Regions from separate parts of the Virgibacillus sp. Bac332 genome, predicted to be linked through region 1. Evidence: riboswitches for the same ligand, from Rfam matches in the RefSeq annotation. Region 1 holds a riboswitch; each other region holds the start of a gene.
The links. Region 1 has a riboswitch for S-adenosylmethionine ahead of D9782_RS13180 (methionine biosynthesis PLP-dependent protein). Riboswitches for the same ligand answer to the same signal wherever they lie in the genome.

Region 1 (7,909 bases):
AGCAATAATAGGTGTTGATATCATAGGTTAAACCCCACTCTTTTCATGAATATTTTTTATAAAATGCTGTAGTACAATCATGGCAGCTCCTATCACAACGCCATCTTCTCCCGTTTTTGTAGTGCGTAATTGAAATGTCTTCATGACAGGTGCCCACATCTGATTCTCACACTTTTCAATAATTTGATCTTTAATTTGCGGAAACCTTTCAATTAAACTACCAGCAAGAACGACGGAATCTGGATTGTATACGCAAACAACATTATTAATCGTAATTGCTGCATAGGTAATTGCTTTATCAACTATATTTCTTGCCCACTTTTCTCCATTTTCATATTCAATGATTAAGGCCTGAATATTTTCAATCTCTTTTGTTTTAGATGCTTCATCTAACAAAAACTTTTCAGCAATATACGTTTGGAGACAGCCAAAATTCCCACATGGACAATAAATTCCATAAGGATCAACGATAGTATGTCCGATTTCTCCTGAGAAGTTTCCTTCACCTCGATAGATTTCTCCTTTCTTTATTAACGCAGAACCTACCCCACTACCAAAACCAATCATTGCCATATACGCTTTTTTTGGTTCAGGATCACTAATATACTCAGCAAGCGCTTTCAATTTTAATTCATTGTCCACGAATACGGTAAAGCCTACTTTCTCTTCAACCATCTCTTGTAAAGGGATATTTTTCCAATCAAATTGCGCAGATAATTTCACCTCACCTTTGTCATTCTCAATAAGTCCTGGTAAGCCAATACAAACTCCAGCAATTTGATCCGATGTAAGATTTTCGTCGTCAATCATTTGTAATATATGGTCTGCTATAAATTGAACTGTTGCCACTGGATCTATTGATTGATAGTCAAAGTACTTCAGAATGGTTAACTTTCCTATAAAATTCATTAAACCGATCCGAATAACTTTCTGGTCAATTTCAACACCAATTGAGAATACAGAATGTTCATTTGGAATAAAATAAGTGGCCTTCCTGCCAATTCCTTCGCTAGACATATTCATCTCTCTTATTAGCTTATTTTCTTGTAATGATGCAACAATTCGAGAAGCAGAAGTAGGACTCATCGACGTTTGTTTGGCAATTTCGGCACGTGAGATCGGACCTTGATTAAGAATTATTTCTAAGACTAAACTTCTATTTTCTTTTTTTAAAAAATCTTGATTCTTAATTTTCATTTGATCACCTATTAACATCATGTAATTAATAACCAGAATTAAATGGCTTATTCCATTGATTTTTTACTATTTATTATATTTTTCCAGTATTTAACCAAATAGTTTCTCCTGTGAAGTTATTAATAGTATAGATTAGTTCGAAAAATTAGTCAACTAATTTTTAGAATGTTTTAACTAATTTATTTCTTGCGATATTTCGTATCTGCTATTATTTTCCACTTATCTTCAGATGAAACCATGTTATCTAAATGCTGTAAACTGTACATTGGAGTAAATCCCTAAGTTTCCCTTGACAAATAGCAAAAACAACTGTAATCTATTTTAAAAATTACATAAACTATTTTCTTATCCAGAGAGGTGGAGGGACTGGCCCTTTGAAGCCTCGGCAACAGACTTATAAAGAGAACTGTGCCAATTCCAGATGCTCGAAAGCATGCAGATAGGAAGAGTAACCGAATGATGTAAGCCTCTTCTTATTTAATTAGAAGAGGCTTTTTTCATCGAATGAAGGGATGGATATTATGTCACGAAGAAGCATTGAAACAGAATTAGTACAATTAGGAAATAAGAGTGATAAAGCTACTGGAGCAGTTAGCGCACCTATTTATTTGTCAACTGCCTACCAGCACCACGGACTGGGACAATCATCAGGCTATGATTACTCAAGAACGAAAAATCCTACAAGAACCTTACTAGAGGAAGGAATCGCTAAATTGGAATCCGCTGACAGTGGGTATGCTTGCAGTTCTGGAATGGCAGCCATTCAATTAGTATTCTCTCTTTTTAATGCTGGGGATGAACTCATTGTAACGAGTGATGTATACGGAGGAACGTACCGATTATTAGAGCATTACGCCGCTGCATATCAAATTCAGACAACATATACAGATTTCAAGAATGACGGAGAAACGCGGCGACTGATATCCTCGAAAACAAGAGCAATCTTTATTGAAACACCTACAAATCCCCTAATGCAAGAGATAGATATTGTAAAAGTTGCGGAATTAGCGCACCAATATAATGTACTATTAATTGTTGACAATACTTTTCTGACCCCGCTACTTCAACGGCCAATTGAGTCAGGGGCTGATATCGTCATTCATAGTGGCACGAAATACATTGGTGGTCATAACGATGTACTCGCTGGATTAGTAGTGGCAAAAGGTAAATCCTTGTCTGAAAAATTAGCCAATTACCACAATGCTTCAGGTGCTGTGCTATCACCTTTTGACTCTTGGCTATTAATTCGAGGATTAAAAACACTTGCGCTTCGGGTGGAAAAACATGAAGCCAATGCAAAGCTTATCGTATCCTTTTTGCAAGAGCATCCAATGGTTGATAATGTTCTATATCCAGGAAGAGGTGGTATGTTATCTTTTCGCTTACGAAAAAGTAAATGGATAGATCCTTTCCTTCAAAGTTTGAAGCTTATCATTTTTGCTGAAAGTTTAGGAGGGGTGGAAAGTTTTATTACTTATCCAGCAACACAAACTCACGCTGACATACCTAGAGATGAAAGAATAAAGCGTGGTGTTGACGACCAACTGCTACGGTTTTCAGTTGGAATTGAACAACCAAATGAATTAATAGAGGATTTAAAACAAGCATTAATTGAAGTGGATACATATGCTTATTAACCTACATTTGCTATAATAACGCATGAAGTGTTTATAAGAGAGTAGGTAACTACATGATATTAGTCATCGATAATTATGATTCATTCACATTTAATCTTGTACAATATATGAAGCAGCTAAACCAGCAAGTATATGTCGCTCGCAATGATGAAATCTCAATAGCAGACATTAAACGATTAAACCCATCTAGCATATTGCTCTCTCCTGGACCTGGAAACCCGGCTTCTGCAGGTATATGTCTAGAGATTGTAAGAAAACTGTATACGCTATATCCAATAATTGGAATTTGTTTAGGGCATCAAACGATTGCTCAAGCCTTTGGTGCTAGTATTGTAAAAGCCAAACAACCAATGCATGGTAAGGTTTCAATGATTACCCATGATCATAAAGGTATATTCAAAAAGCTTAAAAATCCGTTAGCTGTCACAAGGTATCATTCACTTATTGTTCAGGAGGCTACCCTACCTTCTTGCTTTGAAATAAGCGCAAAATCAGTTACAGGTGAGATTATGGCAATTCGCCATAAAACTTATCCAATAGAAGGAATTCAAGCTCATCCTGAAGCAATACTATCCGAACAAGGGCTACAGTTATTAGAGAACTTTTTCACACGAAAGGTTGGACAAATAGATGCATTCGCCAAAAAAACCACTCCTATTCTTTGACTTTGCCAATCATTTAGGTAATAAACAGCCCATGACCTTTAAAGATCCCATTACTATTATAACCACTACAAAGTTAGAAGAAGTAATACCTTGTATGCAATCTATTCAACAGTATATCGAAGCTGGTTACTATGCAGCTGGATACCTTGCATATGAAGCAGCGCCTGCCTTTGATCCGGCTCAGCAAGTAAACAACTGTAGTACCTTGCCACTATTGTGGTTCGGTATTTTCGCTCAGCCATCAGATGAAATAATGGCTGATACTAAAGCCTTTCATTTAACAGAGTGGAAACCTACAACTTCCCTTGAAGATTATCAACAAAATTTGAAAATGATAAAGCAACATATCGAGAACGGAGACACCTATCAGGTTAATTACACAGTCCGGCTACAGAGCCAATTTAACGGTGATACTCGAAGTTATTTTCAACAATTGGCACAAGCGCAATCAGCTAATTATGCAGCCTATCTGGACATTGGAGACCATTCGATTCTGTCTGCATCCCCTGAATTATTTTTCCATTTAAGGGATGGCAAGATAACGACAAAACCAATGAAAGGTACCGTTAAACGAGGCAATTCACAGCAGGAGGATAAGCAACTTGCAGATTGGCTTTACCATTCTGATAAAAACAGAGCAGAGAATGTAATGATCGTAGATTTATTACGAAATGATTTAGGGTTAATTGCAAAACCTGGTACTGTTAAGGTTCCGAAGCTTTTTGCAATTGAACGTTATCCAACCGTTTTTCAGATGACATCTACTGTAGAAGCTGAAGTTGATAGTGATATTACTACCATTTTTAGAGCATTATTCCCTTGCGGCTCGATTACTGGAGCACCTAAGATTAACACGATGAAAATAATTAATCAGCTAGAAGATTCGGCAAGAGAGGTATACTGTGGAACAGTAGGTTATATTACCCCGGAAAAAGAGGCAATTTTTAATGTACCGATACGTACTGTCCTAGTAAATAATACAACCGGTAATGCACTATACGGGGTAGGCGGTGGTATTACTTGGGATTCGACTGATGATGAAGAATATACCGAGATTTTAACGAAAGCATTATTTCTTAGTAAGGCTCAATCATCAGTGGAACTTTTAGAAACTATTTCCCTTATAGATAGTGAATATTATCTAATCGATTACCATATGAACAGATTAGAAAAATCTGCAGCATACTTTTCAATACCACTTCATCGGGACAAGCTTTATAAACTACTGGTAGAAACCGCCAATCAACATAGTATCGGTTCCTTTAGAGTACGATTGGTTATTTCTAACCTAGGAGATATAACCATATCTGCTGAGAAGGATGTAACGACGTTGCCTGCTTCTCCTGCTAAGGTGGAGCTTGCGAAATACCCAATTAACAAGAAGGATGTCTTTTATTATCATAAGACAACCCATCGATCCATATATCAGGTTTTCCTTAATGAATTCCCTGAAGCTTTTGATGTGCTTTTGTGGAATGAACAGCGCGAGTTAACTGAATTTACAATCGGAAATTTAGTTGTTGAAATAAATGGTGGTCTTTATACACCCCCCCTTGAATGTGGCTTATTACCGGGGACATTTCGTCAAAAACTTTTAGATGATAACATTATTTCAGAACGAAAAATTAGAATAGAAGAAATTAAAAATTGCGCAAATATATGGTTGATTAATAGTATACGTAAATGGGTACCAGTTGTGGTTCACATAAAGGATTAGTGGACATGCACAAACAAGGCAAATATGGTAGATATAGTATGGCTAAAAAAAAGAACCTGCTAGCCATTTAGTTAAGGCTGAGGCGCCGATAATAGAGGCTTTCAGCCACAGAGCAAACCACCAGTTCTAACTACTCTGGTGGTTTTGATTTGGAATTAACCAAGGGCCACATCTAAAATCATCATTATAGTAAAACCAATCATTAAACTCATGGAAGCAAGGTCTTTGTTCCCTTCCTCCTGCGAACCAGGAATTACTTCTTCTGCTACCACAAATATCATTGCCCCGGCTGCAAAGCTCAGAGCATATGGTAACAATGGTTGAATAAAGGTAACAGCAACTGCACCAATTATTCCTGCAATCGGTTCCACCATACCTGAAAATTGCCCGTACATAAAGCTCTTCCTTCTTGACATACCTTCTCTGCGAAGTGGCATAGAAACAGCTAAACCTTCCGGGAAGTTTTGAATACCAATACCTATTGCTAGAGCAATTGCACCTGTGATAGTCGATGTTGATAAATCTGCTGCAATTGCCCCAAATGCAACCCCTACTGCTAAGCCTTCTGGAATATTATGCAACGTAATTGCCAAAACTAAAAGCGTACTTCGCTTTTTTCTAGTGGGATGTATGCCTTCCGCATCCTTCATTGGAGAGGTTGGATGTAAATGTGGCAGTACTTTATCAATGCTCCAAAGAAATAGCCCTCCTAGCATAAATCCAACAGCTGCTGGAATCCATGCAATTGTTCCGCTAGCTTCTGCCATATCCAATGCAGGCGAAAGAAGGGACCAAAAACTAGCCGCTATCATTACTCCTCCTGCAAATCCGAGCATAGCATCCATCAGTCGTTGATTAAAGTTCTTTGTAGTGAAGACTAGCGCCGCACCAAGTGCTGTCATTCCCCAAGTAAATAATGTCGCAATTGTAGCTTGTACTACTGGATGTAACGATAAAAAGTAATCCATCACATTCAACTCCCCTTTCTCAACAGCAACATAAACAAATATTATTACAATTCCTCTTATAGCATACGTTTAATTAACAACATATATTTTTAAAATTACTACGTGAATAGCTTACTCCTTTTCATTCTGGTTATTCAAGTAAGCTGTTTTAAGCTTATGGATTTATGTTGTCCGAGATTTTTTTATTCCTAGGGAATGAAATCATAATTATCTAAAAATCTACATACATAATAATGTAACATCGAGAATGAACATGCAAACACGGGAGGTACGACAATGGATCGTAATAATGGTTGGTTTAATCAAGAACATAATAATTCTCTAAATAAGTCTAATTCGAATCAATCACCTGTCCATAAACAGAAATCGAATCAGCAGGATAAACATTCTAAAACATCTCACAAAGCTCAAAAGTGGGCAGAGGATTTACCTGCAAAGCTACACTCACAGACTGTTGGTAAAAGAGGTCCTGTTCTAGAACAAGATAATATTGTTCATGAAACCCTTGAATCATTTGTACATGAAAAAGTGATAGAGCGACCAGTACATGTAAAAGGCTTCGGAGCATTTGGCTATTTTGAGACAATAAATGCAATGTCTGAGTATACAAAACTCTCCTTTTTACAATCCCCTGGTCATAAAGTTCCCGTTGCAGTAAGGTTTTCGCTTGCTGTAAGCACAAAAGGCACACCAGATACATCCCGAAACGTTCGCGGATTTTCTACGAAATTCTATACAACGAACGGCATTTTTGATTTAATTTGTAATCATATTCCGGTCTTCTCTGTCCGGGATGCGATTCGTTTTCCAGAATCCATCAAAGCTTTTTTGCCATCGCCCAAAAATAATCTACTTGATCCTGAAAGATTCTGGAGCTTTGTAGCTCGAGCACCTGAGTCCACCCATTTTGTTGTTAGAATTTATTCTGACGCAGGAACGGTAAAAAGTCTTCGCCATCTACCGGGACATAGTGTGAACACTTATGTGTGGAAAAACGCTAAAGGAGTAAGACATTACATAAAATACCATTGGATTCCTTTTGAGGGAGTAGAATATATAGATAGCTGTGAAGCAACAAAGCTTGCGGGTGAAAACCCGGATATCGCTGGTCAAGATTTATATGATACAATCGCTGCTGGAAAGACTGTAGAATATGGTCTATACGTGCAGCTAATGGACCCTGCTGATACAGATAAGCTTCCCTTCGATCCGTTAGATGATACAAAGGTCTGGGATGAGCAGCAATATCCAATGTTGCCTGTTGGAAAAATGGTATTAAATCGAAATCCTGATAACTATATGGAGCAAGTGGAAAAGATCGCTTTTTCACCTTCTAACCTTTTAGAAGGTGCGGAGTTATCGGACGATAAAATGCTACAGGGTCGAGCTAATATTTACTGGGATTCACAGCGCAGACGAATCGGACCCGATTTCCGTAAAATTCCGATCAACCATCAAGAAAATTGGTGGCCAGGCGACCTTGTTACGAGTGGCAGTGACAGGTATGTGGAAGGTAGGCTTGCCAGGTCGGAAACCCCCAAGCAAGATGACTTTGCACAGGCTGGAGCGTATTATAACTCTCTCCCAGTGCAACAACAAAAACATTTAGTAACTAATCTCGCTAGGGATCTCACTGGAATTTCTCCTGAAATACGTAGCATTGTTTTAAAATATTTATATAATGCTGCATCGGAATTAGGAGAGCAGACTTCTCATCAAATTGAA
Region 2 (7,909 bases), 1.8 Mb from region 1:
TGGTTTCGATATCGATTACTGTTTGTGGATTACTACTGCCTCTGCCTACTAACAGCACCTTCATATCTGACTTAATAGTTACCACTGCTTGATTCATTCGCTCAGCCAATATCTGCGTTAATCGATCCTGTACACCAAGTGGTTGACCATAGGTAAATGAAATAGCTGGATATAATGCCTTTTGCTGCTCAATAACCTGCGGAATATCGTGATAATAATGACCTGCTTGTAATAATAGCACCGGTACAATTGCGATGCGGGTTGCCCCTTGAGTTACCAAATTAGCAATTCCCTGCTTCATATCAGGAGTGGCCAATTCGAGAAAGCAGATTTCCTGCAAGGGAATATCCACCTGTTCTTTCACCGTTTCAAGAAACGATATGGCTTCTGCCGTAGCATCAGCGTATCTACTGCCATGACTTACATAAAGAACAGCTTGCATGTAGCTTCCTCCCTTTGTTACCCAATGACAGCAATTGGCGATTCGGATGCTTCATAAGCCAGCCCTTCAAACCACTTTATTTGTTCACGTAGCCGAACGACCTCACCAATAATAATCATCGAGGGGTTTTTTAGATGTTTAGCTTTCGTTGCTATCGTGTGCAACGTACCTGTTATCGTTTGTTGCGCTTGTGTTGTCCCATAATGTATAACGGCAATCGGCGTCGTTGCATCCCTGCCATATTTAATTAGATAATGGCATATGTCTGGAAGGTTTTTTACACCCATATAAATACATAAGGTTTCAGCGCCCTTAGCAAGGTGCTCCCAATATGCTTCACCTGTATCTCCCTTTCGAGTTACTCCCGACACAAAAGCAACAGATGAGCTAATCTGTCGATGGGTTAACGGGATTCCGGCATAGGCTGGCGCAGCTGATCCAGAAGTAATTCCTGGTACAATTTCAAATGGAATCTGGTGTTTTCCTAGAGTGAGCGCTTCCTCACCCCCTCTTCCAAAGATAAAAGGGTCACCGCCTTTTAATCGCGTAACAACCTTCCCTTGCCTTGCATATTGCCAAAGTAATTGATTTATTTGCTCCTGCTTTAATGCGTGGTGATCTGGACGCTTCCCACAATAAATCAGTTCTGCTTGTTTAGGTGCATAGTCCTCTAATAATTGTTCATTCACTAAACGATCATATAAAATAACATCCGACTGACCGATGATCTTTGCACCTTTTACCGTAATCAAATCGGGGTCACCTGGACCTGCTCCAACCAAATATACCTTTCCCATTTCCTACCCCCGCCTCTTCTATTAATCTGGTTTAAACCTGCACTACCTATGAAAATCAAGTCCGGAATGTACAGCTTCCACATAATTCGCTCGAATAACGTAGTCTCCAAAATGCTCCCCATCGAGCCGTTCCCTTGCATACTGATTGAGAATAGGACGAAGTGTATCTAAAATCTCCTGCTCGCCTATATTTTCTCGATAGAGCTTACTTAATCGTTCCCCGGTAAAACTTCCACCAAGGTACATATTGTACTTACCTGGCGCCTTACCAATGAACGCAATTTCTGCTAGAGCTGGTCGCGAGCATCCATTGGGACAGCCTGACATGCGTATAACCATTTCTTCTTCACGTAGTCCTGCTTCATCAAGAATCCCTTCTATCTTTTCAATTAATGAAGGAAGGTACCTTTCTGATTCCGCCATTGCCAAAGCGCAAGTTGGTAACGCAACACAAGCCATCGAATTACGGCGTAACCCGCTAAATTGCCCACCATCTGTTAGTTTGTACGTTTTGATAAGTTGATCGATCTGTTCTTTCTTTTGTTTCGTAACATTTGCAATGACTAGATTTTGATTAGGTGTTAAACGAAAATCACCCGTATGCACCTTTGCGATTTCCCTCAGTCCTGTCCTTAATGGATAATCCTCTGTATCCTTTACACGGCCATTTTGAATAAATAATGTGAAGTGCCATTTGCCGTTTCCCTCCACCCAGCCATAGCTATCCCCATTATTTTCAAACTGATAATTTCTCGTTTCCTCCAATTCCCAGCCTAATCGTTCATGTAACGTTTGCTTTAGCCAATCAATACCTCTTGCATCGATCGTGTATTTAAATCTTGCATTCTTACGGTTGGATCGATTTCCATAGTCACGTTGAATTGTAACAATTTCCTCTGCTACAGCAATTACTTGATCTGGTGTACAGAAGCCAATCACCCGCCCTAATTGCGGATACGTATCGGTATTTCCGTGCGTCATTCCCATACCGCCACCAACAGAAACATTAAACCCCACCAGTTTACCTGCCTCTTGAATAGCAATAAAGCCAAGGTCTTGAGAGAATACATCAATATCATTTGATGGTGGTACAGCAATGCCAATCTTGAATTTTCTTGGCAAATACGTTGTTCCATAGATTGGTTCTATTTCCGTTTCATCTCGCGAATCAACTACTTTTTCTTTATCTAGCCAAATCTCATGATATGCTCCGGTTCTTGGTGAGAGGTGGTCACTAATTTTTTGTGCCCACGTTTGAACCTCTGCATGGACCGCCGATTGATATGAATTGGTATTGCACATTACATTTCGATTTACATCACCACATGCTGCTAAAGTATCCATAAGTGTATGGTTAATCTCTTTTATCGTATTTTTCAAATTCCATTTCAAGATGCCATGTAATTGAAATGCTTGCCTTGTGGTTAGACGAATCGTTCCATTTGCATAATTGTCAGCAAGTTCATCCATCACCAGCCATTGCTTAGGGCTGGCAATTCCTCCTGGAACACGCACTCGCAGCATAAATTGATAGGCAGGCTCTAATTTTTGACGTCTCCGTTCATCCCGTAGATCACGATCATCCTGTTGATAACTCCCGTGAAACTTCAGCACTTTATTATCATCATCCGAAATAGCTCCTGTTATTGGGTCTGCAAGTCCTTCCGTTATTGTACCTCGTAGAAATTTACTTTCTTTTTTAATTCGCTCCATATCATCCAATGTGGTCTCATGTAGTGAGTCCTTTCCCTTTGCCATTCGTTAAACTCCCTCCATTCCTTAATCTTCACGTGTAATAGCACCAAGCATGGATCCTAAATAACATGCCTATTTAACCAACAAGAGCCATTAATACACATCTCGCTGGTAGCGTTTCTCCTGACGCATTTGCTGCAAATACGATTCAGCCTCCTCCGCAGTCATGTCTCCCTCCTGCCTTAAAATCGTAAGTATTGTTTGCTGGACGTCTTTTGCCATATGCTTTTCGTCTCCACACACGTAAACAGCAGCGCCTGCTTTTAACCATTCATAAAAATCCTTACTTTTTTCAAGCATCTTGTGTTGTACATATACTTTTTGATCGGTATCCCGTGAGAATGCCACATCCATTCTCGATAGCACACCAGATTTTAACCACTTTTGCCAATCCACTTGATAAAGGAAATCACAGGAGAAATGCTGTTCTCCAAAGAAGAGCCATGTTTGTTGCTCCGCTTCGGTTTCCTCTAGTTCCTCCAGATAAGAGCGAAATGGTGCAACCCCGGTACCAGGACCAATCATAATCACCCTCGTTTCCGGGTCATCAGGAAATTGAAAATTAGCGTTTTGATGGATATACACTGGCAATTTCTCACCGACTTCCACTCGTGTGGCTACTTGACTGGAGCAGACGCCCTCACGTTCACGCCCATGAGCAAAATAATTTACCGTACCAACAGTTAGATGAACTTCATCAGGGTTGGCTTCATAGCTGCTGGCAATGGAATAAAGACGAGCAGGTAGCTTCCGTAATATGCTGACAAAATCCTCAGCCAGCAGCTTCTTAGGCGGAAAATCGGTTACTAAATCTAAAACATCCCTTCCCTCAAGATACGACTTTAAATTTTCCTTATTGCTTGCTGTTAATAGATCGGTTAATGCTTCATTAGCAAATAATGTAGCTGCCTTTTCTACTAGTGGCTTCGTTAAAACCGTAATCTCAAAATGGGAAAGTAAAGCTTCTCGTAATGACCTAATTTCCCCCTGTTTATTCACAGATACAGTTTGTTCTGCATCCCAATTCATCGCCTTCATAAGTTGATCGACTAATACGGGGTCATTTTTCGGAAATATCCCTAAGCTATCTCCTGGTTTGAAGGTAAAGCCAGACCCATCAATGGACAATTCTAGATGGCGGGTTTGCTTATTGGAACCGCGACCACTTAAATTAATATTCTCCACAACCTCGGCCATAAATGGATTTGTTCTTGAAAAACCAGGTTGTTCGGAAACGAACGTGCCTGCCGTTTGTTGACCTGCTAGAACGGTATTGTCAACAACTTCAGATGACTGCTTTAAAACCCCGAGTACTCCCGTCATCCACTCAGACGCTTGCTCATCAAAATCCAAATCACAATCTACTCGGTCATATAGCCTCTCTCCACCTAATTCTTCTAGGCGTTTATCAAAGTCTTTTCCTGTTTGACAGAAAAATTCATACGACTCATCACCGAGCGCTAGCACTGCGAAACGCAAATGATCCAATTTAGGTGCTTTTCTGCTGTGAAGAAATTCATAGAAAGAGATCGCATTATCCGGTGGATCACCTTCTCCATGGGTTGCCGTTATAATTAATACATCCTCTGTCTTCTTTAATTTCTTTGGCTTAAAGTCATCAAGCGCGGAGCAAGTTACCAAAAAATTCGCTGCGTCTAGCTTTTCAGCCATCGATTCTGCTAATGAGCGGGCAGTCCCTGTCTCCGATCCATATAATACGGTTACTTCTCTCGGATCTGTGCCAGCATTCGTTGCTTGACTGACGGCTTGGGGGTCTGGATTACCAGATTGGACTTCTTTTGATATAAAAGCTGAAAGGTAACCACTTAGCCAAACCTTTTGATGATCCGTTAAAGTAGGTAACAGGAGATTTAATTGTTCTATTTGTTCGTGATTAAAAGGGCTATTTGTTACATTCAACGACAACACGTTCCACCTCACTATTAAGTTCTTTTTTATACCTATACAATCAAATACTTAGTATACCAATTAATTTACTAGGAATTAAACGAAATAAAAAAGATGAATACTCAGATCATCACGATTCGCTTTTATTAACCGTGGTATGCAAGCCACATTCCGTTTTCGTTTGCCCCGTCCATCTACCTGCACGTAAATCATCAGAGTCGGCTACTTGGGAGGTACAAGGAATACACCCAATACTTGGATAATTTCTATCATGCAGTTCATTATAGGGCAATTGTTGTTTTTGAATATAATTCCATACATCGTCCCAAGTCCAATAAATTAACGGACATATTTTAATGCTTTTAAATCGTTCATCCCTATTCACAAAGTCTGTTTTACTACGACTTGGTGACTGCTCTCTACGAAGTCCAGATATCCAAGCAGGTACCTTATCTAGTTCTTCTTCAAGAGGCTTGATCTTACGAATGAAACAACATTGATCTGGCTGTCGCTTCCACAAGGCCGAGCCATGCTTTGCTGCCTGTTCTTCCACTGTCAAATCAGGCTGCTTTAAGCGAATCCGCAAATCAGGGTACCTTTTTTTCACTTCATCGATGAGATCATACGTTTCTTGAAAATGTAACCCTGTGTCTAGAAAGACAATCTCTGCATCAGATTTCTCCTTTGCTATTAAATCAATTAGCACCATACCTTCTGCGCCAAAGCTACATGCATAAACGATGGAATCCCCATATTGCTCATATGCCCAACTTAAAATGGTAGAGGCTCCTTTCGTTTCATCCTCAGGGAGAAAATCTTTAAAAGGATCAACAGTAAAATCTTGATATGACAGCATATGACTTGTCACGCATTATCCCTCCTACGTTATTCTTAAAAATAAAGGCGTAAGGTCTAGGCAAACAAATGTACTGGAAATAGGCAGTGAGGTAAACATAAACATGCTATGAAAAACTCTTCCTATCCATGTGATAAGAAGAGTAATTTGTACGGTATCTTGCACTCTTCTTATCTATCAGACCATTGTCTGTAGGAATTGGCACAGTGTTAGAATAACCTGCTGCCGAAGCTTCAAAGGGCCTTTTCCCTCCACCTCTCTTGATAAGAATTAAAATCTATGACTGTATTGTTTGATATATTAAATGGTTTTCCAGAAAAAGTCAATGCCTTTTTCCAAAACATGAGAATAGTTTGATATTCATGTTATATACAAAAAACAAGCCAGATGTGACAATAAATTTTTTTAGATCATGAAAAGAATCACCTAAATGTGAACGTACTATTCTCCCAAAAGCATGTGTATTCTAATATGCTTATGATAATGCTTTTAACCCGGTAACTCCAATAATAATCGCAATCAAACTAGCAATTCGATACTTATTCGTAGATTCACCAAAGAAAATCATGTTCATCAATACCGCACCGGCCGTTCCAATGCCAATAAACACAGAATATGCCACACTTACAAGTAAATACGAGAAGGATGCATATAAAAAGATGAATGAACCACCTAATCCACCAATATAAAGCAGTCCATTTCGTATAGTCTTCTGTTGACTATAGAGACGTAAACCTAAGACACCTAACATTTCAAATACAGATGCACTCGCAATAAATAACCAACCCATTAGGATTGAACCCCCTTTGTCGCTTCAGACTGTTCCGGTTGATCAGAAAGTTTTAAGCCAATAACCCCTAGAACTAGAATCAACATAAAGAACATTTTTCCTACATTTAAACTTCCACCAAACAAGTAAATATCCATGATGGCTGTACCTACTGTTCCCGCAGCAGCAAATATCGCATATACGGTACCTGTTGGTAGATTTTCACAAGCTTTAGACAGGAAATGGAGATCTAAAAGGATAGCTCCTATGATTAGGACCCAATGCCACCAAGCGTTAGCGGTATTAAATCCATAGATCCAGATCAATTCAAAAACACTCGTTAATACAACATATATCCATGATTTATTCATTTCTGTATTTCATCCTTTATCACATGACTGACTTTCAGTCATTATATTTTTAGAAAACCTGAGCAAAATTCGCTCAGTCCTTATCACTACATGCTCAGATTTACGCTCCCTCTAGTAGCTATTATGGAATAATAGCTACTGCTTGACCACCACTCCGGCTGCCCACTTCCCTTTCCGTGGGGTTTGTCCTTCAGCTAACTTTTTTAGCAAAACCCGCTCAAAAAAAGTGGATCTTCAGGTCAAACATTTCCCACAGGAGTTGAAGTGGCCGGCCTTCGCTATTATCAGGCTCTACAACGCTAGCATGAAGTAACACAGCTGCTTTTATACTCACAGATAGCGATTTTCACTTTACCCATTGTAAAAAAAGTCAACCTATTACTTATGACAAGAATTGTTGCACCTTCTCATAGCGGAGACTAATTACGTAGACTCCTGCGGGATTAGCGCGAGCCGAAAATCCACTTTGCAACGTGTTCTTCTTTGCAAAGTTAGTTGAGGCCGTGCCCACGGAAAGCGAAGTAATTAGTCGGAGCATTGCCAATATACATCTAACATTTCAAAATAACTACTTGGCTTAACGCAGTCATTGCACTGATTTTATACTTTCTTATCTTTTAATAAAAAACTTGGATTACACCAAGTCCAATTACTTACATAATGCATGTAATGCAAATTCTAAGACTTCTCGTTGTTTTTGTTTAGCAGACTCCTCGTCTTGTTGGTCATACAGATAGGATTGTTCAGCGGCCGATTCAATTAGGCCAATTAGTAATTTAGCTGTTCCGTTAATATCAATCGAATCTCGTAATTTACTAGCAGCCTTTGGTTGCTCAAGAAATTCTTGCATCCAGGCATAATAAGGCTCATAGATTTTTTCCCACTCACTCAAATAGTCACTTGAGGCTAATCCAGCAAAAATCAGCGCAAATATTTCCCGATATTCCTTTGTCAGGTCAAATATAATGGAGACGACTTGACCTAATTGATCCGTAAATGCCGTTTCTCGAT
Region 3 (7,909 bases), 1.3 Mb from region 1:
TTCTTTTTTAACTTTACTTAAATAGGCCTTAAACAGTTGTTCATCCGTATTAGTCGCCTTCATTATTTATACTCACCACCTTTTTTGTTTGTACATTTTCTCTTTGATCAAGCTCCTCCCAAACCTTATCAAAGAGGATTTGATATTTAGGGTGTCGCCTCACAAGTAAAGGTGGTTCATTTCTTAATTCAATTGGCACTTCAAAAACCTTTGAAATGGTTCCAGGATTCGCATCCATTACGAATATGCGATCACTCATAGCAATTGCTTCGCCAATATCATGTGTTACGAGAATAGTTGTTTTATGGTAAGCTTTTAATAATTTTGATACTAGCTCTTCTAATTTAAGCTTTGTTTGATAATCTAAAGCAGAGAACGGTTCATCAAGAAGTAGAATTTTTGGATCATTAATTAGAGTGCGTACAAGGGCAGCACGTTGCCGCATCCCCCCAGATAAAGAACTAGGATATGCATTCGCGACCTCTGCCAATCCTACTTCCTTCAATAGTTTGAGGGCTTTTTGTTCTGTGTTTTTTGAATGTGTATGAGTGATTTTTGGTCCTAGTAAAACGTTATCCACAATGGTTTTCCAAGGAAATAAATAATCTTGCTGAAGCATGTAGCCGATTTCAGATGCTGTCGTTTCAACTTCCTTTTTTTGTAAGCTAACCTTTCCTTCGGTTTGTTTAATAATACCTGCAATGATTGAAAGTATTGTTGATTTTCCACATCCACTAGGACCTAATAAGGCAATAAATTCTCCTTTCTGGATAGAAAAAGAAATATCATCTAATGCCTTTGTATAATTATTTTTCGAGAAATAATAATGTGAGACATGATCTAAGGTTAGAAATGACACCTTTACTCACTCCTTAGTTACGTATTACATCCTCTGCGATCTCTGTATTCACGAGCTCTTCGTATGGTACATCCTCAGGTAATTCACCAGCTTCATTCATTATTTTCTTCAAATTATTCCATTCTTTCTTATCTAGGACAGGATCGGTTGCAAAGGATGCTTGGCTTTTGTAGCGCTCAATGGATGCGGTAAGCATTTCTAGTTCTGTATCTTCAAAGTATGGTTGGATTACTTGAGCAATTTCTTCGGGGGTATGTGTTTCAACCCATTGCTGTGCTTTATAAATAGCTCTAGTGAATTTTTCTACGTCAGCTTTGTTTTTGTCAATAAAGCTTTGTTTAGTCATATATACTGTATAAGGTACGTGACCGGACTCTTCACCAAATGAAGCGACTATATGTCCTTTTCCTTCCTTTTCAAACGTACTGGCAGTTGGTTCAAATAATTGAACGTATTCCGCTTCACCAGATACAAATGCCCCCGGAATGTTAGCGAATTCTATATTTTGCTGTAAATCGAGATCTGTCTGTGGATTAATACCATGCTGCTTTAGCACAAATTCTCCAACCATTTGCGGCATTCCTCCTTTCCGCTGTCCAAGGAATGTTGTATCCTTTAGGTCTTCCCATGTGAAATTTGGTTTAGGTTCTTTTGCTACTAAAAAGGTGCCATCTGTTTGGGTTAATTGGGCAAAATTAATCGCATAATCTTTGGAGTTCTGAGCATAAACGTAGATGGAAGTCTCTGCACCTACTAAAGCCATATCAGCTCCTTCAGATAACAGGGCAGTCATCGTTTTATCCCCACCCCAAGTTGTTTGCAGCTCTACATCTAGGCCTACTTCTTCAAAAAAACCTTCCTCTAGAGCTACGTATTGTGGGGCGTAAAATAAAGAACGAGTTACTTCTGCTATTTTGATCGACGTGTTTTCCTTCGAATTACAAGCAGTAAGAGTTATAATTAACCCGCAAGAGATCAGGATAAAAACCATTATTTTTTTCATTCTATTCGACCCCTTCAAATATTTATATGTCAACACAGTTTATGAACAGCTTAGAAAATGTGTGAATGCCTAGAAAAAAATAAGTCAAATGAATAGATGATCGAATAGTACGAAAATATTTATGGAACAGAAACGCAAGCTCCCGAATAGAAACGTAGCACTTGGAGCAAGTCAATGGAGATAAAGGAAGCACGGTAGCTTGCAAGCCAATGATGACTTAGATTAGGACGATTCGTGAAGTCGCCTCGTTTCTGGGCACTAGAGCTGGACGCAGCTCAATACGCTTTATAATTTACTAGACTAAAAAAAGGGGCTGGGACATAACTAGCCTGGAGAAGTAAAAAAGAGATTCCAGTTATCAAAAATAGATAGCTGGAATCTTTTTCATTATCATAAATACATGAATTTTGTGTTATGGCGGTGTACTTTCTTAAGTTCACCGCCATAAAGGCAAATCCTAATTCATTTTCCACTTTCGAATTGCCTCTCACCGACATTCGAGTGAAACGCAAATTGGCCTTCAAAAATCCGAAGACAGGTTCTACATCTATTTTTCGTTTACCATAGATTTTTCCTGTTTCTTCTTTTGAAAGCTGCTCTCTTATATATGCTTTTTGCTGTTCCCATTGAGCATTGTAATAAATCTTTCGATTCCCTTTTGCTTTGGTACAATGAACGCGTAATGGACATCCCGAACAATCTTCACATTCATAGACACGAAAGGTTCGTTTAAATCCGGCTTTATCTGTTCGATTCGATAGATATTGAAAAGGTACTTTCTTTCCATTTGGACAAGTAAAAAAGTCTCCGTCTGAATCGTAGTCCCAGTTGGATACATGGAAAGGATTTGTTTTATATTTCTTTTTCTTTTCCATCCGATAGGAATTATAAGTAATCAGTGGCGTTCTTTTTCTATGAAGTACATTACTGTAATTTTGTTCACTACCGTAACCTGCGTCGGCGACAATATGCTCGGGCAATTGAAAGTACCTATCTTCAATACTATCGAGAAAAGGAATAAACGTGCGAGTATCCGTAGGATTTGGAAATACATCGTAGGCTAATGTGTATTGACCTTCGGTCGCAATTTGTACATTATAACCTGCTTTAAGTTGACCATTTTTCATATAGTCATCTTTCATTCGCATAAAAGTGGCATCATGATCTGTCTTAGAATAACTATTGCGATCGCCTAAGATTGCCATATCTTTTTGATATTTGTGTTTACGAGCTTCAAAATCTTGGAATTGTTTACGGTATTGCTTGGGTTCTTTTCGTTCGGAACGAAGTTGTTTGCGTTCTTTTGCTTCTTTGCTTTCTTCGATTGCTTTATCATATTTTTCTACTTTTTCATCTAGCTTTTTAACCACTTCACTGAGTTCTTCCTTTGAAAGTTCATCGGAACTTTCCCTTTCTATTTCAGGAATAATTTCTTTTTCCAGTAATTCCTCATACATTTGATTCGACTTCTCTATTAAATCGGTGCTGTATTTTTCAATGGATTTTTTCCATACAAAGGTAAACTTATTGGCATTTGCCTCTATTTTCGTACCATCAATAAAAATAGCCTCTTCTTCAATCGCCTTCTCTTCAACAAGTTGACAACGAAATAAGACAAAACACTGACGTAATAATTCTTTTACTTCGGAATGAACACGAAAACGATTAATGGTACGATAACTTGGTTCATAGCCTTGTGCTAACCACATCATACGTACACTGTCTTTGATTAATCCCTCTATTTTTCTGCCAGAAAAAACAGACTGTGTATAGGCACATAAGATAATCTTCATCATCATGCGTGGATGGTATGCAGGACAACCTGTTTCACGCAAAAATCCCACAAATGATTCCTCTGGGATATGTTCTACAATATGGTTAACCGCATAGGCGATATCATTTTCTTGTAATTTCATTTCAAAATCTAAAGGCAAAACGACTTGATTCATGGTATAATGTTTAAACATAAAGGATACCTCTTTTCTAAGTTTTTGTGTAGTTACTTTAACTTTATCAGAAGGTATCCTTTTTGCGTATATAAATATTGAAAAAAGTAAAAAAAGTGATACGCCCTAAATTGGCGTACCACTTTTTTCAGTTACTGGGTTTTGTCCCAGCCCCAACCAGCTGTTATAGCTGAACAGTAAATTATACAACTTTTTTCACTCATTTATAATAAATCCTTTTGGGATGAGGAAACGATAAATTATCCTTTATAAATTGGCCCAGCCTGCATAATATCAGCGCTTGCTTCCGTGAATTTTTGGAAATTCTGATGAAACTTCATGGCAAGTGATTTTGCTTCCGTTTGATAAGCGTTTTTGTCTTCCCATGTGTTTTCGGGAACTAAGACGTCATCGGGAACACCTGGAACTTGGATAGGGATTTCCAATCCAAAAATATTATCTCTTATTGTCTCTACACTATTGAGTTCACCTTCTAATGCAGCATGAATCATTGCACGTGTATAAGACAGCTTCATGCGTTTACCAATGCCGTAAGATCCCCCAGTCCATCCTGTGTTTACAAGAAACACGTTTGATTGATAAAAATCAATTTTTTCACCAAGCATTTTCGCATACTTTGCCGGAGCTAAAGGTAAAAATGGTGATCCAAAACATGCAGAGAACGTAGCCTGTGGTTCTGTCACTCCTCGCTCCGTACCTGCAAGCTTGCTTGTGTAGCCACTTAAGAAATGATACATTGCTTGCTCTTTTGATAATTTACTTATTGGCGGCAATGTTCCCGAAGCATCTGCTGTAAGGAAGATAATTGTATTTGGATGCCCAGCAATACTTGGCACTGCGATATTATCAATGTTTTCAATTGGATAGGCTGCTCTTGTGTTTTCTGTTAAAGTTGTGTCATCATAATCAGGTAGCCTTGTTTGTTTATTAAGAATAACGTTTTCAAGGACAGAACCAAATCGTATTGCATTATAAATTTGCGGCTCTTTTTCTTGAGATAAATGAATACACTTTGCGTAACATCCGCCTTCAATATTAAATACTCCATTTGGACCCCAACCATGCTCATCATCACCAATTAATCTTCTGTAAGGATCAGCAGATAAGGTGGTTTTCCCCGTGCCGGATAAACCAAAGAATAAAGCCACGTCTCCCTCTTTGCCAACATTAGCAGAACAGTGCATAGATAATACATCTTGTTGAGGTAGTAAGAAATTCATCACTGAAAAGATAGACTTTTTAATTTCACCTGCATATTCGGTACCACCTATTAGAATGATTCGTTTTTTAAAAGAAACAAGAATAAACGCTTCTGAGTTCGTACCATCTACTTCAGGATCTGCTTTAAAAGTAGGGGCTGATATTACTGTGAATTCAGCTTGATGTGATAGTAACTCATCAGCAGTTGGAGTTATAAATAACTGCCGTGCAAATAGATTGTGCCAGGCATATTCGTTAATAACTTGTATTGGTAAGCGATACGCGTGGTCTGCACCAGCAAATCCGTTAAATTGGAATAGCTCTTCTTTATTTTTTAAATAGGAAATAACCTTTTCATACAATCGATCAAATACAGATTCATCAATGGATTGATTTACTGTTCCCCAATCCACCTGCTGTTCACTTACTTCATCTGTAACAATAAATTTATCTTTTGGGGAGCGACCGGTATAAGATCCTGTTGTTGCTTGAACTGCACCTGTTGCGGTTAACATGCCTTCTTCTCTTGCTAAAATTCTTTCAACAAGCTGAGGTACGGATAAATTTGTTTGTAGCTGTTTATGCGTGTATAATTCTTTTACGAAAGACTTTTCTACCGTTTTCATGTTAAATACCTGCCTTTATGTGAAATTGTATTCACGTTCTTTTGTTGAACGACCAAATAATCCTGAATATGTTTATTAGTATAACACATTTAAGTTAATAGTCCATACTAAATATAAAATAATTTTTATAAGATGTTGAATGTTTACAGCAAAAAATGTCGTTCAGAATCTTTCTTTCCTTTAGTATGAGTAAAAAACTTCTGAGAATACAGTTAAACTAGTTGACACATTAAGCTTCTTCCGATAAGCTAAGTTTCGAACGGATACTCTCTTATTCAGAGTTGGTGGAGGGACAGACCCAATGAAGCCCAGCAACCATCACTTTAGTGAAAAGGTGCTAACCTGATGCAAGGAGATTTTTTTCCTTGAACAATAAGAGCGAAAGGCCAGCAATCCTTTCCTCATGACAAGCGGGAAAGGCTTTTTTTATTAGTTATAAAAATTCTACACGTAGATGACTAACTTTAACCCGATTATAAACATATTAGTCAATTTCTAAGCTAAATTGTCATTCGCCTGCGTGTACGTGTGAACCAGGAGTGACAATAGAATATACGGTAGTAGGTAATCTTTCTGGTGCCTTTCTTATTTCAGTTTAACCTTAGTACTTATTACTGAATGAGCATATTTGATAAATAGAGTTCCGTAATCGATATTTGAAGGAGGATTTAGCAACATGGCTGCTAATCGTCGTTTGTTTACTTCTGAATCAGTAACAGAAGGACATCCAGATAAGATATCTGATCAAATTTCAGATGCTATTTTGGATGAGATATTAAAAACAGATCCAAATGCCCGAGTGGCATGTGAAACAACTGTTACAACTGGACTTGTTCTTGTAGCGGGTGAAATATCCACTACTACTTATGTAGATATACCTGCTATTGTTCGTAAAACTATAAAAGAAATCGGATATACTCGCGCAAAATTTGGGTTCGACGCGGAGACATGCGCAGTATTAACTGCCATTGATGAACAATCACCTGATATTGCTGGTGGAGTTGACACAGCATTGGAAGCAAGACAAGGAAAAATGAGCGATCAAGAGATTGCTGCAATAGGTGCTGGTGATCAGGGTTTAATGTTTGGTTTTGCTTGTGATGAAACAGACGAATTGATGCCACTTCCAATCTCATTGGCACATAAGTTGGCAAAGCGTCTCGCTGACGTTCGGAAGGATAAGACATTAGAATACTTACGACCGGACGGTAAAACACAGGTAACCGTTGAGTATGATGAAAATGATCAACCTGTTAAAATTGATACCATCGTAATTTCTACACAGCATCATCAGGATATAGCTACAGAGCAAATAGAAAAAGATTTGATAGAGCATGTTATACGCCCTATAGTACCAAATGAGTTATTAGATGAGACGACTAAATATTTTATTAATCCAACTGGCCGTTTCGTTATTGGTGGACCTCAGGGGGATGCAGGTTTAACAGGTCGAAAGATTATTGTTGATACGTATGGAGGCTATGCTAGACACGGTGGCGGAGCGTTTAGTGGAAAAGACTCTACTAAAGTTGATCGGTCAGCTGCATACGCTGCCCGTTATGTCGCAAAGAACATAGTGGCTGCCAGGCTTGCCAAAAGCTGTGAAGTACAGCTAGCCTATGCCATTGGTGTAGCAGAACCTGTTTCTATTTCGATAAACACTTTTGGAACAGGTGTTGTAAATGAAGAGCAACTAGTAAAAGCTGTTCGAGAATTATTTGATTTACGACCAGCAGGTATTATTCGTATGTTAGACTTGCAAAAACCTATTTATAAAAATACTGCTGCTTACGGGCATTTTGGAAGAACAGACATTTTATTTCCATGGGAGAAGACAGACAAAGTTGAGCAATTGAAAGCACTTATTAAGTAGTAAAGTCTTGATCATCCTTTAGCTTCACAATGGTTATGATACGAAAAAAGGTAACCTAGCTGATTTAATCTTCTAGGCTGCCTTTTTTCATAGTCTAAATTACAATATTTTCCATAAGGATAAAGAAGGCGTGTTGAGCTGCGTCCAGCTCCAGCGCACAGAATCTAGGTGACTTCACGAATCGCCCTAATCTAAGTCATCATTGGCTTGCAAGCACACCGTGATTCCTTTATCTCCGTTGACTAGCTCCAATCGCTTTTGTTCTTGAAGTTACTTACCGGAATTTGTATATTTTTTGTAGTAGATTGCTTTATCTACATATGATTTTCGTACACGTTCCATCTCCGCGTAATCTTCTAGAGTTAAGTCTCGGATTACTTT
Region 4 (7,909 bases), 1.7 Mb from region 1:
CTGGGTTAAGAAAACAATATGGTACCAGATATTCCCTGAACGTTTTGCAAATGATAATGAGAAATTAAATCCTAAGGGAAGTTTACCTTGGAATTCAACCTGCCCTAGCCCCACTAATTTTTTTGGAGGAGATTTCCAAGGAATAATTAACCACCTTGACTATTTAGAAGCATTAGGAATTAATGGAATATACTTGACACCGATTTTTAAAGCGCACTCAAATCATAAGTACGATACGATAGATTACATGGAAATTGATCCACAATTTGGAGACAAGAAGCTGTTTCGTGAATTGGTTAAAAAATGTCATCAGCGTGGAATAAAAATAATGCTCGATGCTGTCTTTAATCATAGTGGATTTTACTTTCCTCCGTTCCAGGATGTACTAGAAAAACAGGAGCAATCAAGTTATACGGATTGGTTTCATATAAAAGATTTTCCTATCCGTACGGAACCAGTACCAAATTACGATACGTTTGCTTTTGTATCGACAATGCCCAAATTAAATACAGAAAACGCTGCAGTACGAAATTATTTATTACAAGTGGCTCGTTATTGGATTAAGGAATTCGACATTGATGGCTGGCGCTTAGACGTTGCTAATGAAATTGACCATTCTTTCTGGAGAGACTTCCGTCGTACAGTTAAAGAGGCCAAACCAGATGCCTATATTTTAGGTGAGATTTGGCATGATTCAATGCCTTGGCTACATGGAGACCAATTTGATGCAGTTATGAATTATCCATTTACAAACAGTGTCATTGATTTTTTTGGCAAAAATGAAATAAAAGCATCTGACTTTACAGCGTCAATTTCAACATTACTGCATATGTACCCACGAAATATTAATGAAGTAGCCTTTAATCTCTTGGATAGTCATGACACGCCTCGCGTGTTAACATTAGCAAATGGTAATGTAGAAAAAGTAAAATTAATGTATTTATTTCAACTATCATTTGCGGGAACACCCTGCATTTATTACGGTGATGAAATTGGCATGCAAGGTGGTGAAGATCCTGGATGTCGCTCATGTATGGAATGGAACACCAACAGGCAAAATCTTGAACTATTTCAATTCATTCAAACACTCATCACATTGCGAAAAACAGATCCCCTTTTTGGCAATTATGGTAATTTCAGATTTATTTATGATGATAATGAAGCAAATCTTATTTGCTATGAAAAAAGGAATATAAATAGGCGCCTAGTTTTTATTTTACACGCAGGAAAAATGAAAACAAAGCTTAGCATCCATTCTATCATGGACGAGACTAAATCTATTAGTGAATGGTTCCTATCAAAACAAGGAATGATCAGGAAAGCATTGGATTCTAAAACCGATCCATTAATAATACAGCCACTTAGCTATCGTATTTTTGAAATGTAATAATTTTTTAAAATTTTCTCTTGACAGTCTATTTACTTTCTAAGATAATGAGTACAATCAAAACTTCATAATTTACCTATCGAGAGTCAGGGGAGGAAACTGGTCCATTGATCCTGCGGCAACCATACTCATTCAAAAAGAGTAATACGGTGCTAAATCCAGCAAACGAAAGTTGTTTGAAAGATGGGAACTGTAATGTATAAGCCAATCAAACCTCTTTCAATCTGAAAAGAGGTTTTTATTTTTTTCTCTAACTATTTTGGTGATTTAAAAGGAGGGATCAGATGGCACAGATCGATGATACGAAAATAAACGATATTATTTCAGCAATTCAAAGGGTCGAGTTTGGATCATTAGTAATTACGGTTCATGAAGGAGAGGTTACACAAATTGACACAACGGAGAAAAAACGCTATCCATTAAAACCAAAAGTAAAGAGAAAGTGATAGGAAAATAATTCTTTCACTTCTTTCATTATTACTCCACTTTGTTCGTATGTTGCGCTTATTGGAACACCAATGGCCATATTTGCAAAGTCGAAGTAAAGCTACTTAAATAACTTTCGCTTATGCTGATTAGACGACTAAAGGCACCCACTTGAAGAAGAATATATTCTTCGTATTAGTAGGGTGTCTTTTTTTAAATAAAAATTGGAAAGGAGTGTGATGAGAGATGGATTTATTAACTGAATTAGATAGAAGAATCCTTATTGGTGATGGTGCAATGGGGTCTTTACTTTATTCCTATGGAGTGGATCACTGCTTTGAAGAATTAAATCTTACATTAGAAGAACAAATTGCACAAATTCACCAAGCATATATTCATGCTGGTGCTGATTTAATTCAAACAAATACGTATGGTGCCAATTATATTAAGCTCGCCAGATATGGATTAGAGGATCAAGTAAAAAAAATCAATACAGCCGCTATAAAAATAGCAAAGCAAACGGCTAGTGAGGATGTATTTGTGCTTGGAACGATTGGTGGTATACATGGTACACAAACACTTCAAGCCACGAATGATGAAATTAAGAGAAGCTTTAGAGAACAGTTATATTGTTTACTATTGGAGGGGGTAGACGGTCTAATCTTAGAAACCTACTACGATCTAGAAGAGTTGACAACTGTACTTGAAATAGCTAGAGAAGAGACAGCGCTACCAATTATAGCGAATGTATCCATGCATGAGGCAGGTATACTACAAAACGGCATCCCTTTACCAGAGGCATTACAACGGTTACAAAACACAGGAGCAGATATTGTCGGAATTAATTGCCGCTTAGGTCCATTTCATATGCTTGATTCTTTAAAGGAGGTCCCTTTACTAGAAAGGTCATTTCTTGCAGCTTATCCAAATGCTAGTCTTCCTGCATATCGTGACGGAAAACTTATCTATGAAAATGAGCCAGATTATTTTAAAAGCTGTGCCAAAGATTTTCGTAATGAAGGGGTAAGGCTTCTTGGAGGATGTTGTGGAACAACTCCCGCCCATATTCAAGCAATTGCAGAGGGCGTTAAAGATTTAGAGCCGTTACAGGAAAAAGAAGTAATTCCTAAAGCAGAACCGATTGAAATTCGTAATAGTCCAATAGATAAAGAGCCCCGCTTAATAGATATGGTAAAGCAAAGACATTCTATTATCGTTGAATTCGACGCACCGAAACACTTAGATACGGAGGAGTATTTGGAAGGGATTAGAGCTTTAGATAAAGCAGGTATTGATGCAATTACACTTGCTGACAATTCATTGGCAACACCTAGAATCAGCAATATAGCAATCGCTGCAAAAATCAAACAGGAAATCGGTATCAAACCACTCGTGCATTTAACTTGTAGAGATCGCAATTTAATCGGATTGCAATCACATCTAATGGGATTACATGCACTTGAGATCAATGAAATCCTAGCCATTACTGGAGACCCTACTAAAATAGGAGATTTCCCTGGGGCAACATCGGTTTTCGACCTAACATCACTTGACTTAATTAAACTCATAAAACAATTTAATCAAGGTTTGTCATTCTCTGGTAAATCACTTAGACAACCTACTAAGTTTCAAGTTGGTGCGGCCTTTAATCCCAATGTTGCAAGACTAGATAAAGCTGTTAAGAGAATGGAAAGAAAAATAGATCGAGGTGCTGATTACTTTCTAACACAACCAATATACAGTAAAGAAAAAATTATCGAGCTTGCCGAAGAAACACAGCATATAGATAAGCCAATATATGTAGGCATTATGCCATTGACATCAACCAAAAATGCAGAATTCCTGCACAATGAAGTACCAGGAATTAAAATGCCAGAAATTATTCGGCAACGAATGAAAAACGTAGCAGTAGATAAGCAACAGTCCATCAAGCAAGGAATTGAGATTGCAAAGGAATTGCTTGATACTGCGCTAACACATTTCCAAGGCATCTATTTAGTAACCCCATTTATGCGTTATGACATCAGTATACAATTAGTAAACTATATCCATAAATCTTTAGAGATAAACCATTCATCAATGATGAAACGAATATAACCAAAATACAAATTACAGGAGGAAAAAGAATGACATTTACTGCAATTAGCTCTAACTTAGGTTACCCAAGAATTGGAGAAAAAAGAGAATGGAAACGAGCGCTGGAAAGCTTTTGGAAGGAAGAAATTACAAAAGAACAATTAATTAAAGAAACAGATAAAATCAGGTTAAAAAATTTGAAAAAGCAACAGGAGCTTGGCATTGATCTAATACCAGTTGGTGACTTCTCTTTCTATGATCATGTGCTTGACACATCAGCAATGTTCGGTGTTATTCCAGAACGTTTTTCTTACAATGGTGGAAAGGTTGATTTAGAAACCTATTTTGCTATTGCCCGTGGAACTAAAGATGCTGTTGCTTCAGAAATCACCAAGTGGTTTAATACGAACTATCATTATATTGTTCCCGAATTGGAACATGCACAGCCTATACTAACAGAAAATCGTCCACTTGCTTTTTATAAGGAAGCAAAAGAAGAATTAGGTATCGACGGTAAACCTGTAATCTTAGGCCCAATCACATATTTAAGCTTAGCAAAGGGGTATAAAGAGGAAGAATTCGATGAATTACTGGATGTGTTTGTTCCATTGTATCTGCAAATATTGGAGGAATTAGAATCAGCAGGAGCTACATGGGTCCAGATAGACGAGCCTATCTTTGGAACCAAATTAGATGATGCAGTGATTCAAAAAGCAAAAAAAGTCTATACGCAATTCTGCGAAGCAGCACCAAAACTAAAACTCATTTTACAGACATACTTTGAACATGTGATCAATTATGAATCTATTATTGAATTCCCTGTTGCAGCAATCGGTCTTGACTTTGTTCATGGTGATAGCTTACAACTAATTAAGCAGTTTGGTTTTCCTAAAGATAAAGTATTAGCTGCTGGTATTATTAATGGTCGAAACGTTTGGCAAGAAAACATAGCAGATAAGCTTTCTATTATTGAAGAAATAAAATCAATTACGACTATTCAAGATATTATTTTACAGCCTTCCTCTTCCTTATTACATGTACCGGTAACGAAAAAGCTAGAAGTGGATTTAAATCCAGATATAAAAGCTGGCTTATCCTTTGCTGACGAAAAGCTTGAAGACATTACTACACTTACAAAGGGCTGCAACGATGGAGAGCATAGTATTGCCACTAAAATAAAAACGAACCAAGAACAGCTTGCGCGCTTTAATAGTTCAGCATTGCGAACAAATGACCAAGTTAGAAAAGAGCTTCAGAGCCTAGATACTTCCGATGCAAAGCGGCCATTACCGTTCAATCAGAGGATTAAAAAGCAGCAACACGAATTAAAACTTCCATTATTACCAACGACGACAATTGGGAGCTTACCACAAACTCCAGTAGTAAGAAAAACAAGAACAAAGTGGCGCAAAGGGGAAATATCTAATGAAAAATACGAGCAATTTATAAAAGATAACATCGATAAATGGATTACTATTCAAGAGGAGCTTGAGCTTGACGTTCTAGTTCATGGCGAGTTTGAACGAACTGACATGGTTGAATACTTTGGTGAAAAACTAAATGGTTTTGAGGTCACAGCATTTGGTTGGGTGCAATCGTACGGTTCCCGTTGTGTAAAACCACCTTTGATTTTTGGTGATGTATCCTTTAATAAGGCAATGACAGTTAAGGAAAGTGTATATGCACAATCGTTAACAGAAAAGCCAGTGAAAGGAATGCTAACTGGACCTGTCACTATTTTAAATTGGTCCTTTGTCCATGATGACGCTCCACGTTTTACGATACAAAACCAGATAGCTCTGGCACTGCGAAAAGAGCTTGAAGCACTTGAAGAAAATGGTATTCAAATTATTCAAGTAGATGAGCCTGCCTTACGTGAAGGGTTACCGTTAGATGAAAGGAAATGGGAAGATTATTTAGAAGCAGCAGTTTATGCTTTCGGCTTAGCAACTTCAGCTGTGAAAGATAGCACACAAATTCATACGCATATGTGCTATTCAGAATTCCATGATATCTATGAAACCATTGATGCATTAGATGCAGATGTCATTTCTATTGAAACATCAAGAAGTCATGGGGAGATGGTAACTACGTTTGAAGAGAATACGTACGAAAAAGAAATTGGACTCGGTGTATATGATATACATAGTCCCCGAATACCTGCAAAGTCGGAGATTATACAGAATATTAATCGTGCATTACAGACCATTCCTCCAAAGCAATTCTGGATAAATCCCGACTGTGGATTAAAAACAAGAAATGAGGAAGAGACCATTGGAGCCTTAAAAATAATGGTTGAGGCTGCTGCCGATATACGAAAGGAGCATTTAAGTTACCAAAAGAACTAATTTACATGAAGGAATTGGAATAAAAGTAATGAAGAAACAACAAAAACGAACAATAATTAGATCGAATTAATTATTGTTCGTTTTTTGATCAGAATACATTCATCTAGTACCTGAAATATGCGAGACTCTCCTTGAAAATGAAGAACGCTTTTTCAGCACATACTTTAAAATTGATGAAGACGTCTGATTTTTATCCCACATATAACCGGCAGTAAGCCCCGCTTCAAGCAACAAGGTGAAACCAATATGAATAAGAGGGGGATCAACTGCCAGTAAATGTCCGATTAGTTCATCTAACAACTAGTGGGTTAATAAACCAAACACCCCACGGATGAAAGTTTCACTTGATGTTCTTACTTCTTCAGGTTTTTCTACAAATATTAAATCCCATTCTTTTCTGTTCATTCCTTTTTGATTATTTTCGTCAGCAATATGTTTGGATGCACATGGAGAAAGTCGTAGAAGCTGCAAAACCTCGAAAAAAACCAATTTCTAATAGTAACTGTGATATGGAATGGCAACAAGAACTATGTAAAAGGTTGATTTAATGGAACAAGAATTTAATTCAATATATTTTTAGTTTCTCCTTCAAATGTAACGAATTACTTAAAAAGTAGAACAAAAGTGCAAGCACCCGATTAGAAACGTATAAGAAAAACTGAGCAAAATTCGCTCAGTCCTTATCACTAAATGCTCCGATTTACGCTTCCTCTAGTAGCTATTATGGAATAATAGCTACTGCTTGCTTGACCACCACTCCGGCTGCCCACTTCTCTTTCCGTGGGGTTTGTCCTTCAGCTAACTTTTTTAGCAAAACCCGCTCAAAAAAGTGGATCTTCAGGTCAAACATTTCCCACAGGAGTTGAAGTAGCCGGCCTTCGCTATTATCAGGCTCTACAACGCTAGCATGAAGTAACACAGCTGCTTTTATACTCACGGATAGCGATTTTCACTTTACCCATTGTAAAAAAAGTCAACCTATTACTTATGACAAGAATTGTTGCAACTTCGCATAGCGGAGACTAATTACGTAGACTCCTGCGGGATTAGCGCGAGCCGAAAATCCACTTTGCAACGTGTTCTTCTTTGCAAAGTTAGTTGAGGCCGTGCCCTCGGAAAGCGAAGTAATTAGTCGGAGCATTGCCAATATACATCAAACATTTCAAAATAACTACTCGGCTTAACGCAGTCATTGCACTGATTTTATACTTTCTTAACTTATAAAAAAAACGATTCCTGATAATCTCAAGAATCGCATTATATCCATATTTATATCTGATGCTGGTGAGAGGATTCGAACCTCCGACCCCTTCATTACGAGTGAAGTGCACTACCAGCTGTGCTACACCAGCAAATTCATAATGAATATGATACTACCATTTCTATTTTTCTTCAAGTCTCTTGCTTAACCCATGTTTTTCCTTTAATCAGAAAAAAGTTTACTGGATTTACCTATCGATAAGAACTATAAAACATGTAAAGAAATAGAGTGATGTTTACGATTAATAATCTGATTAATGATTTTTAGTATGAGAAAAGCATATTCAATTATAGGGAAAAATTTTTAATGGGGCTGGACAAATCACAACTTCTTTACTTAAAATACGAATAATCTTTTTAGCAGTAAACTCCCAAGTAATAAAGTGAAGCCAATATGGATAAGTATAATCTT

Region 2: another riboswitch for S-adenosylmethionine. It lies ahead of D9782_RS04350 (phosphoadenylyl-sulfate reductase); the one in region 1 lies ahead of D9782_RS13180 (methionine biosynthesis PLP-dependent protein).
Region 3: another riboswitch for S-adenosylmethionine. It lies ahead of metK (methionine adenosyltransferase); the one in region 1 lies ahead of D9782_RS13180 (methionine biosynthesis PLP-dependent protein).
Region 4: another riboswitch for S-adenosylmethionine. It lies ahead of D9782_RS21725 (YezD family protein); the one in region 1 lies ahead of D9782_RS13180 (methionine biosynthesis PLP-dependent protein).

The regions. Positions count from the first base shown of each region.
Region 1 is NZ_CP033046.1:2,767,964-2,775,872, reverse strand. Features, by position in the region: gene D9782_RS13190 (asparaginase) at 1-24, opposite strand, end outside; gene D9782_RS13185 (ROK family transcriptional regulator) at 28-1,218, opposite strand; SAM riboswitch class I at 1,540-1,643, shown strand; gene D9782_RS13180 (methionine biosynthesis PLP-dependent protein) at 1,719-2,834, shown strand; gene D9782_RS13175 (anthranilate synthase component II) at 2,888-3,499, shown strand; gene pabB (aminodeoxychorismate synthase component I) at 3,465-5,216, shown strand; gene D9782_RS13165 (ZIP family metal transporter) at 5,372-6,184, opposite strand; gene D9782_RS13160 (catalase) at 6,461-7,909, shown strand, end outside.
Region 2 is NZ_CP033046.1:923,435-931,343, forward strand. Features, by position in the region: gene D9782_RS04330 (sirohydrochlorin chelatase) at 1-442, opposite strand, end outside; gene cobA (uroporphyrinogen-III C-methyltransferase) at 460-1,239, opposite strand; gene cysI (assimilatory sulfite reductase (NADPH) hemoprotein subunit) at 1,282-2,997, opposite strand; gene D9782_RS04345 (assimilatory sulfite reductase (NADPH) flavoprotein subunit) at 3,088-4,920, opposite strand; gene D9782_RS04350 (phosphoadenylyl-sulfate reductase) at 5,033-5,758, opposite strand; SAM riboswitch class I at 5,926-6,028, opposite strand; gene D9782_RS04355 (DMT family transporter) at 6,234-6,548, opposite strand; gene D9782_RS04360 (DMT family transporter) at 6,548-6,898, opposite strand; gene D9782_RS04365 (TetR/AcrR family transcriptional regulator) at 7,548-7,909, opposite strand, start outside.
Region 3 is NZ_CP033046.1:4,074,118-4,082,026, reverse strand. Features, by position in the region: gene D9782_RS19990 (ABC transporter permease) at 1-63, opposite strand, end outside; gene D9782_RS19985 (ABC transporter ATP-binding protein) at 50-859, opposite strand; gene D9782_RS19980 (ABC transporter substrate-binding protein) at 873-1,862, opposite strand; gene D9782_RS19975 (IS1182 family transposase) at 2,138-3,829, opposite strand; gene pckA (phosphoenolpyruvate carboxykinase (ATP)) at 4,069-5,655, opposite strand; SAM riboswitch class I at 5,924-6,034, shown strand; gene metK (methionine adenosyltransferase) at 6,332-7,528, shown strand; gene D9782_RS19960 (gamma carbonic anhydrase) at 7,799-7,909, opposite strand, start outside.
Region 4 is NZ_CP033046.1:4,436,200-4,444,108, forward strand. Features, by position in the region: gene D9782_RS21720 (glycoside hydrolase family 13 protein) at 1-1,387, shown strand, start outside; SAM riboswitch class I at 1,461-1,577, shown strand; gene D9782_RS21725 (YezD family protein) at 1,672-1,833, shown strand; gene D9782_RS21730 (bifunctional homocysteine S-methyltransferase/methylenetetrahydrofolate reductase) at 2,060-3,910, shown strand; gene metE (5-methyltetrahydropteroyltriglutamate--homocysteine S-methyltransferase) at 3,940-6,237, shown strand; gene D9782_RS21745 (hypothetical protein) at 6,959-7,174, opposite strand; tRNA gene D9782_RS21750 (tRNA-Thr) at 7,517-7,589, opposite strand.